DNA from 2 places in the Weissella soli genome. Region 2 is predicted to be linked to the other one. Evidence: predicted binding sites of a transcription regulator. Region 2 holds the regulator's gene; the other holds the start of a gene.
What was found. The regulator Rex, encoded in region 2, represses fermentation and respiration genes when NADH is low (regulators of the CRP and FNR family bind a similar motif). The targets are predictions, from matches to a motif close to TTGTGAANTANTTCACAA.
Positions count from the first base shown of each region.

Region 1: adhP (alcohol dehydrogenase AdhP) is a predicted target of Rex. The motif match lies at 2,147-2,164, and genes of this name have one in related genera.

Region 1 covers NZ_CP017326.1:177,518-181,682, forward strand. Annotated here, with positions in the region: gene addA (helicase-exonuclease AddAB subunit AddA) at 1-2,033, shown strand, start outside; gene adhP (alcohol dehydrogenase AdhP) at 2,194-3,246, shown strand; gene WSWS_RS00905 (MFS transporter) at 3,271-4,165, opposite strand, start outside.
Region 2 covers NZ_CP017326.1:1,243,870-1,248,034, reverse strand. Annotated here, with positions in the region: gene WSWS_RS06015 (DEAD/DEAH box helicase) at 1-960, shown strand, start outside; gene WSWS_RS06010 (redox-sensing transcriptional repressor Rex) at 1,162-1,806, shown strand; gene WSWS_RS06005 (ABC-F family ATP-binding cassette domain-containing protein) at 1,928-3,871, shown strand; gene WSWS_RS06000 (hypothetical protein) at 3,884-4,165, shown strand, end outside.

The DNA of each region.
Region 1 (4,165 bases), 620 kb from region 2:
TCGATGTTTTCAAACAATTTAATCTGCCAGTGACAATTAATGGGTCGGCCAATTATTTCCAAACCACTGAAATTGCCATCATCTTAGCTTTGTTGCAGGTGGTTGATAATCCGCACCAAGATATTCCCCTTGTGGCTGTGTTACGTTCCCCAATTTATGGTATTAGGGAAAACGGGCTGGCCTTGATTCGGGCCCAACATCAGAAGGGTGATTTTTATGATGCGGTGCAAGCATTTGCTAACAATCAATTAACGATTGCGATTGATGGTGTTTCGACTGAATTGGTCGAAACGACTAAGGATGCGGTCAAGCGTTTCTTACTTGATTTGCAACAGTTTCGTGAAACAGCCGTCCAAAATCAAATTGTCACGTTGCTCTGGCAAATTTATGATACAACAGGCTGGCTGGATTATGTTGGCGGTTTGCCATCCGGCGCGCAACGGCAAGCTAATTTGCACGCGCTATATGAACGCGCGGCGGCTTACCAAGCAAGTAGTTTTGTCGGTTTGTATCAGTTCATTAACTATGTCAATGAACTACAGGCAGTCGATAAAGACTTGAGTGAAGCTGATGCTAATCTAGCCACTGATACTATTCAAGTCATGACCATTCATGGCTCGAAGGGCTTGGAATTTCCGGTAGTCTTTCTGTTAAACGCCACTAATCAATTCAACACGCGGGACCTGAACGGTAAAATGATTCTGGATTCACAGGCAGGCGTTGGGGTCGAGTATGTTGATACTGACCATAATCTGGCCTTGCAAGCGCCGCAGGTGACTGCCGTTCGGGATGCCATCAAACGCGCCATGTATGCCGAGGCTTTTCGAGTGCTCTATGTTGCCTTGACCCGGGCAGAGCAACAACTTTATTTGGTGGGTACCTACAAGAATGTAGCGGAAATCGCCAAAAAGTGGGGCTTGGCTAGTCAATCAAGTGCTGATTGGATTTTAGACGAATCGATTCGACTCCAAGCTAAGTCATATATGGATTTGGTAGGTATGGCTATGGTACGCCATCCCCAATTTAGCAACATGGCTCAGTCATTAGCGCAATATGGTGAATTTGACTTTGGGGATGTTCCTGTAAAGGCGCCGGCGACATATCAAAAGAAAGATTATGCCACGGGCAACATTGGAAATTTGAGTGGTGAATTTGACTTTGATATTCAAGTTGCCAACGGTGCTGAGTTAGCAGAGTTGGTGGCTAAAAGTGCGCCTGCTAATCCTGAGCAACCACTACAGCCAACGACTACCCCGGCAGATATTGACGTGGATGCCACTCGTGATTGGCAGCAAATCCTTGCTTTCAACTATCAATATGAAATGGCTACGCGCGCGACAGCTTATCAATCGGTATCAGAAATCAAACGCTTATTTGAAGATCCCGATTTAGCGGTCGGACGGGATGTTGTTGATTTGCGCATGGCTGTGGGTGATTCCCAGGGAATGCGCTACACTAAACCAGAGTTTGCAGTACCAGCCTTTATGCAAGCCCAACATTCGCGCCCAACGGCGACAGCTATTGGTACAGGTGTTCATCTGGTGATGCAACGTTTGTCCTTGAAAGATGGTGCACCCACTACGGCGGATGTGTTAGCTTTGATTGAGGAATTGACCACGAGTCAGTTGCTTGACCCGCCGGTCGCGATGATGGTACGTAATCAAGCGGCCAGCTTGGCAGAGTTTTTTAGTCATTCAGAACTAGGTCGAGCCATGGTTACAAATGCTGCGACGTTGCAACGTGAAGTTCCTTTTTCAATGTTAATGCAGGCAGAGCAACTCTACAAAGGCTTTATTGGGGATGAACGGGTATTGATTCACGGAATCATCGATGGTTACTTTGAAGTTGACGGGGGCATCTGGTTGTTTGATTACAAAACAGATTATGCGAAAACTACAGCTGATTTAGAAAAAATAAAAGAGCGTTATGCTGGTCAGATTAATGTCTATGCCCAGGCATTGACCGCGATGGGCAAAAATGTGGTTCGGAAATCAATCTATTCCTTCAGTGCCAAAAAGATTATCAATTTATAACGTAACACCCTCAGTGATGAGGGTGTTTTTTTGGTTCTAAAAAACTTCAAAAATAATTGTGCAAAAAATCACATAATTGGTTGAAACTGAAGTGTTGATACGGTATAATGTATTTGTGAAATAGTTAACAAATGTTTTTGAAATTAAAGGAGACAGACCAATGAAGGCTGCAGTAGTACGTGAAACATTAGATGGATTCTTGGACTTGATTGATAATTGGTCACCAAAGCCATTGGCATTTGGTGAAGCGTTGGTAGATGTTGAATATTCAGGCTTATGCCACACCGATTTGCACGTTGCCAGCGGTGATTTTGGTAACCCAAATGAGTTGGGTATGCGTAATGGGAGCTTCCGACGGGTGGTCGGTCATGAAGGTATCGGCCGGGTTGCTAAGTTGGGTGAGGGCGCCTCTGATTACTTAAAGGTGGGTGATCGCGTCTCAATCGCCTGGTTCTATGATGCTTGTGGCACATGTGAATTCTGTGTTTCCGGTAACGAAACTTTCTGTCGTAAAGTTCGTAACTCTGGTTATACAGTTGATGGTGCGATGGCCCAACAAGTAGTTGTGAATGCTAAGTACGCCGTACCAGTACCAGAAGGTTTGGATCCTGTTGAAGCCTCATCGATTACCTGTGCCGGGGTCACTGTTTACAAGGGCTTGAAGGTCGGTGAGACGAAGCCAGGTCAGTGGGTATCAGTGCATGGTGCCGGTGGTTTAGGTAATTTAGCTGTTCAATACGCGCATAATGTCTTTGGCGCCCATGTTGCAGTGATCGATGGTAACGAAGACAAGTTGGCCGCCGCGCAGTCAAATGGGGCTGAAGTCCTGGTTAACCGGCATACCGATGATGTCGTTGCTAAGGTGCTTGAATTGACTGGTGGGGTGCATAATGCGCAAGTTACAGCGGTTAACGATGCTGCGTTCAGTCAAGCTGTGAGTGTGCTCCGGCCAATGGGTAAGTTAGTCGCCATGGCCTTGCCACAAGGGGATATGTCATTGAACATCGCCAAGACAGTTTTGGATGGTATCGAAGTCCGTGGTTCACTGGTTGGAACGCGTAATGATTTAGCAGAGGCCTTTCAATTTGGGGCTGAAGGTAAGGTTAAGCCAATTGTTGAAAAGGTTGATATTCGTGATATTAATGATGTCATCGAAGAAATGAAGGAAGGTAAAATCACTGGTCGTAAGGTCATTGATTTCACGACTTTGTAATTTTGTACTTAAAAAGCACGTTCGTCATTGTGACGAACGTGCTTTTTTGTGAGCCATTTTCAGGCGGTTATCAACTAGCCAGGATAGGATTGAGAAGCCCATTAATAAACCAAAAATTGAAAAGAATAATAATTTATAAGAACCATGATCAATCATCACCCCGCCATAGAAGGGGCCGAGCGCGCGACCAAATGATATCATCATTGTGACGTAACCTTGTTCTTGCCCTTTAGCATTTGGATTACCAATCGCGTCAATCCAGGCAGGAATTTGTGGTGAAGCCAGTAGTTCACCAACGGTTAGAATCAGGAAGGCGACCAAAAAATCTGTGTAAGTTCGCGCAAACATCAAAAAAATAAATGAAATGGCGAAGAGTGTTGTACCACCCAAGACAGTCAGTTTAAAGGAAACATCAGCCAAAAAACGATTTAAAATAACTTGACCAATAATGATCACAATGCCGTTAATTGTCCAAAGCATCGAGTAGTCCTGGGTAGTTAAACCTAATGCGATCATATGCGTAGCAATGACCGTTTCCCACAGGATGTAGCCGAGGTACAGTGAAAACGTTAAGCCTAATAAGATGTATATTAGGAAGGGGGGCTTAAAGGTACTGCGCGCCGCTTTGGCAGCCGAGCGCGCGGCCTGTTTAGTCATGCCTGGCACGTTAAATGTTAGGATGACTAAAACTGAGAAAATGACGTACATGGCCGTGGCGGTTCCAAAGACAAGTTTTGCACCATGGTCGAATAAGAAGCCCACGGTCAGGGTACCGAGAACCACCCCAACATTCATGAAGAGGTATTGCATATTGAAAACTTGACGGGAATCACGGGAAGTGACGGTGGCCGTATAGGCATTTAATAACGTATAAATCGCCCCATCTGCCAGACCGGTCAGCATGAGTAGCCCAGCAAAA
Region 2 (4,165 bases):
GTCCACAATGGTAAGCTTAAGCTAGCCCGGTTGCGGACACTCCTTTTAGATGAAGCGGATGTTTTGTTACGTGAAGAAACGGCTGATCAGATTGATGGTATCTGGGATGCGATTAATGATTCTGAGGTACAAGTGGCCTTATTTGGGGCGACAGAGGTTGACCCAACGGTCGCGGCCGGTTTGTTTGATCGCGAATTTGAACGTATTGATCGACGGGATGTCCCAATGCCCACATCGATTACGCATGAATTTTGGCCAACCGCCAATGACCAACGGACGAAACGCTTACGCCAATTAGCTTCACGTAAGAATTTTCAAGCCATGATCTTCTTTAACACGACTAAGGCATTGAAGACAACGGCTAGTTACTTAGCCCATGAACACGTGGCAATGGCCACCTTGGTCAGTGGTGATTCGAGTTCAACCCGGGCGAAGTCATTGGAAAACTTCCGCAATGGCAAAGCTAAATTTTTGCTGACTACGGATGTGGCAGCGCGTGGGTTGGATATCGCCGATTTGCCAGCAGTGGTGAACTTTGATTTGCCACGTAATGGGGAAACCTATACACATCGTGCCGGGCGTACTGGGCGTATGGGTAAAGCTGGCTTGGTGTTAACGCTTGGTAACGATCATGATTTGCGTGATTTAAAGCGGTTAGTTAAGGTTGAAATCGCCACGACAAATGGTCAAGAGGCGCGTCGTCATGACGAACCAAGGGAAAGTGTTCAGACCACCCCACGATCAGCGACGCCAGATGTGAAGAAAAAGCGGCTAGTTTCGAGTGTGCAGGCTTTTGATGATGCTGCAGCGGTGGTTGAGGCAAAGCCAACCCCAGTTAAAAAGGTCCGTCCTGGCGTGAAAAAGGTCGAAGTCGTTTCACGAGTGGATCGTTTTGAAAAGGAAAAGAAGGCTAAGCGTAAGCATTCTAAGAACAAAGGTAAGCCTAAAAGTCATAATTAATTGACAGTATTTACAAATATTTTATGTTTATTGTTTCACAAATAGTAAATATATGATAAACTAAGTTTGTGTAATATTCACAAACTTTTTTTGATGCTATGAGTCTAAAAATTGTGTGATTTAGCATCGCTTTCATAGTTAATTAGCAGGCGATTCAGTTAAAATATTAATAAAATTTTGAGAGATAGGAACAGATATAATATGGCAGAACATGAAATTCCACGCGCTACTGCAAAGCGCTTACCAATTTACTACCGTTATTTAAAGTTGTTGTTAGATGCAGGTACCACCCGAATTTCATCAACAGAACTTTCAGATGCGGTGAAATTTGATGCTGCAACCATTCGCCGTGACTTCTCATACTTTGGTGCGTTGGGTAAACGTGGCTATGGCTATGACGTTAAAGCCTTATTGGCCTTCTTTTCAGAAGTATTAAATCAAGAAGACTTAGCATCGGTCGCTTTAGTTGGGGTCGGAAACTTGGGGCAAGCCCTATTGAACTACAACTTCCATCAAAGCTCTAATGCGCGCATTTCAGCGGCGTTTGATGTTAATCCTGACATTGTAAACACCATCAAATCAGGGGTTCCCGTCTACAGCCTCGATGATTTAGAAAAGCAAATTTCAGATCAACGGATTGAGGTGGCAATTTTGACAGTGCCTGCGACCGTTGCTCAAGACATTGCGCATCGGTTAGAGGCATGTGGCGTGAAGGGTATTCTTAATTTTACGCCCTTGCGTTTAGATGTTTCCAAGGATGTTTTAGTGCAAAACGTCGACTTGACGAATGAACTACAAACATTGTTATACTTCATCAATAACTTTAGTGCTGACGAAGCCAAGTAATTGCTTGAAAACCACATTTTAGCGGCTGCTAAGGTGTGGTTTTTCAGTTGGCATGGTACACTAATTAGATATAGATACAAGAAACAAGAAACCACTCAGACAGTGGTTGTTAGAGGTAAGCATGATTATTTTACAAGCTAGTAATGTCGCACGTCGTTTTAGCGGGGTCACATTCTTTGATAATATCTCAATGCAAGTGCAAGAGGGTGCTCGAGTCGGCCTAGTCGGCCGTAACGGAGCTGGTAAGTCAACTTTGTTGAAGATGCTCATTGGGGAAACCCAACCTGATGAGGGGATCATTTCGATGAAGAAGGGACTCAAGCTGGCTTATTTGGCGCAAAATTCGGGACTTACTTCTGATAAGAGTGTCTACAATGAGATGTTAGACTCGTTTGCGGCAGTTCGTGCGATGGAACAAAAAATGCGTGCATTGGAGATCGACATTGCCAATACCACAGATTATGAATCAGTTGCATATCAAAATTTGTTGCGGCAGTACGATCAATTACAATATGATTTCAATGCCAGCAATGGCTATGGCTATGAATCGACGATTCGTAGCTTTTTACAGGGATTTGATTTTGACGAGAGTTTCTATGATCGCAAGGTGGCCTCATTATCAGGTGGGCAACGTACGCGTTTAGCGATTGCCAAGCAATTATTAGAAACGCCAGATTTGCTGATTTTGGATGAACCAACCAATCATTTGGATATGAAGACCTTGACCTGGTTAGAAAATTACCTCCAGAATTATCGTGGTGCGCTCCTGATTGTTTCACACGATCGTTATTTCTTGGATCGGGTAGTTACAGAAGTATATGACATGCACTCTGGCCAGCTGGATCACTATACGGGGAATTATTCGACGTATATGGCGAAAAAAGCAGCCAAGGTTTTGGCCGAGCAAAAAGCGTTTAATAAGCAACAAGAAGAAATTGCAAAGTTAGAAGACTTTGTGAATCGCAATATCGTTCGGGCTTCAACGACAAAACGAGCACAGTCGCGTCGGAAGCAGCTAGCCAAAATGGAACGCTTGGAGGCACCTAAGAACGAATCTGGTGTTGCCCATATTACCTTCAGTGCCAAGGAAGAGTCAGGTAATGAAGTATTACGGGTGCGTGATGTGAAGTTAGGTTATGATTTGCAAAATATTTTAGCCGAGCATCTCAATATGGACGTCGATAAGCAACATGCGGTTGCTTTAGTTGGACCAAATGGTATTGGTAAATCCACCTTCATTAAAACGTTGCTGGGTAAGTTACCCTTATTGGGTGGCACGATTAAACTTGGGGCCAACATCTCAATTGGTTATTACGATCAAGAACAACAAACCCTTGACCCTAATAAAACAGTGCTTAATTCAGTTTGGGATTTGCATCCAACCACACCAGAAAAAGATATTCGCTCAATTTTAGGTTCGTTTTTGTTCTCAGGCGATACCGTTGAGAAAAAGGTGAGTGCCTTATCAGGTGGCGAAAAAGCCCGCTTGTTGTTAACCGTTTTGGCGATGAATCAAGATAATTTCTTAATTTTGGACGAACCAACAAATCACTTAGATATCGATTCACGTGAAGTGTTAGAAACCGCATTGAATGAATATAATGGGACGATTTTATTTGTGTCACATGACCGTTACTTTATCAATGAAGTGGCGACTGAAGTGGTTGAACTAGCACCCACGGGAGCGACTTTCTATGATGGTGATTATGATTATTACCTTGAGAAAAAAGCAGCCGATGAACAAAGTGTTGCGCAAGAAAGTCCAACTGGTGAGGCAACGACAACCGGTATCGTGGTTGACTATCAGCAAAGTAAGGAACGGGCTAAGGAACAGCGTAAATTAGAACGGGCCATTACCAATGCTGAAGAGCAAATGACGGTATTAGCTGACCAACAAACTAAATTAACCGAGGCATTAAATGCGCCGGAAAATAGCAGTGATCTAGGTAAATTAACCGAAATTAACAATGAAATTGAAAAAGTGAACGCTGAATTAAGTGACGTTGAGGAAGCATGGGCTGAAGCTTCAATGGCCTTAGAAGAATTTTTGGCAGAAGTAGAATAGTGAGGGTGGCAAATGTTATTGTCAGGAAATGATTTGATTGAAAAAGTGACCAACGATACGTTTGTGCACCAAACTTGGACGGCAGCGGATCAAGCAACGATTGTGTTGGATACGATGTTTACTTTTGTCCAAAAACATCTTGCCGCGGGTGATTTGTTGAGTGTTGAAACGTTAGTGAGTGGTGATGAGCCGATTCATTTAGCGTTAGAAACGAATTTGGTGAATTTGCCGATTCGGTATGCTAATCAATTAGGGAAAATCGTGATCAATGATCCTGAGGCTGAGGTGAATCTG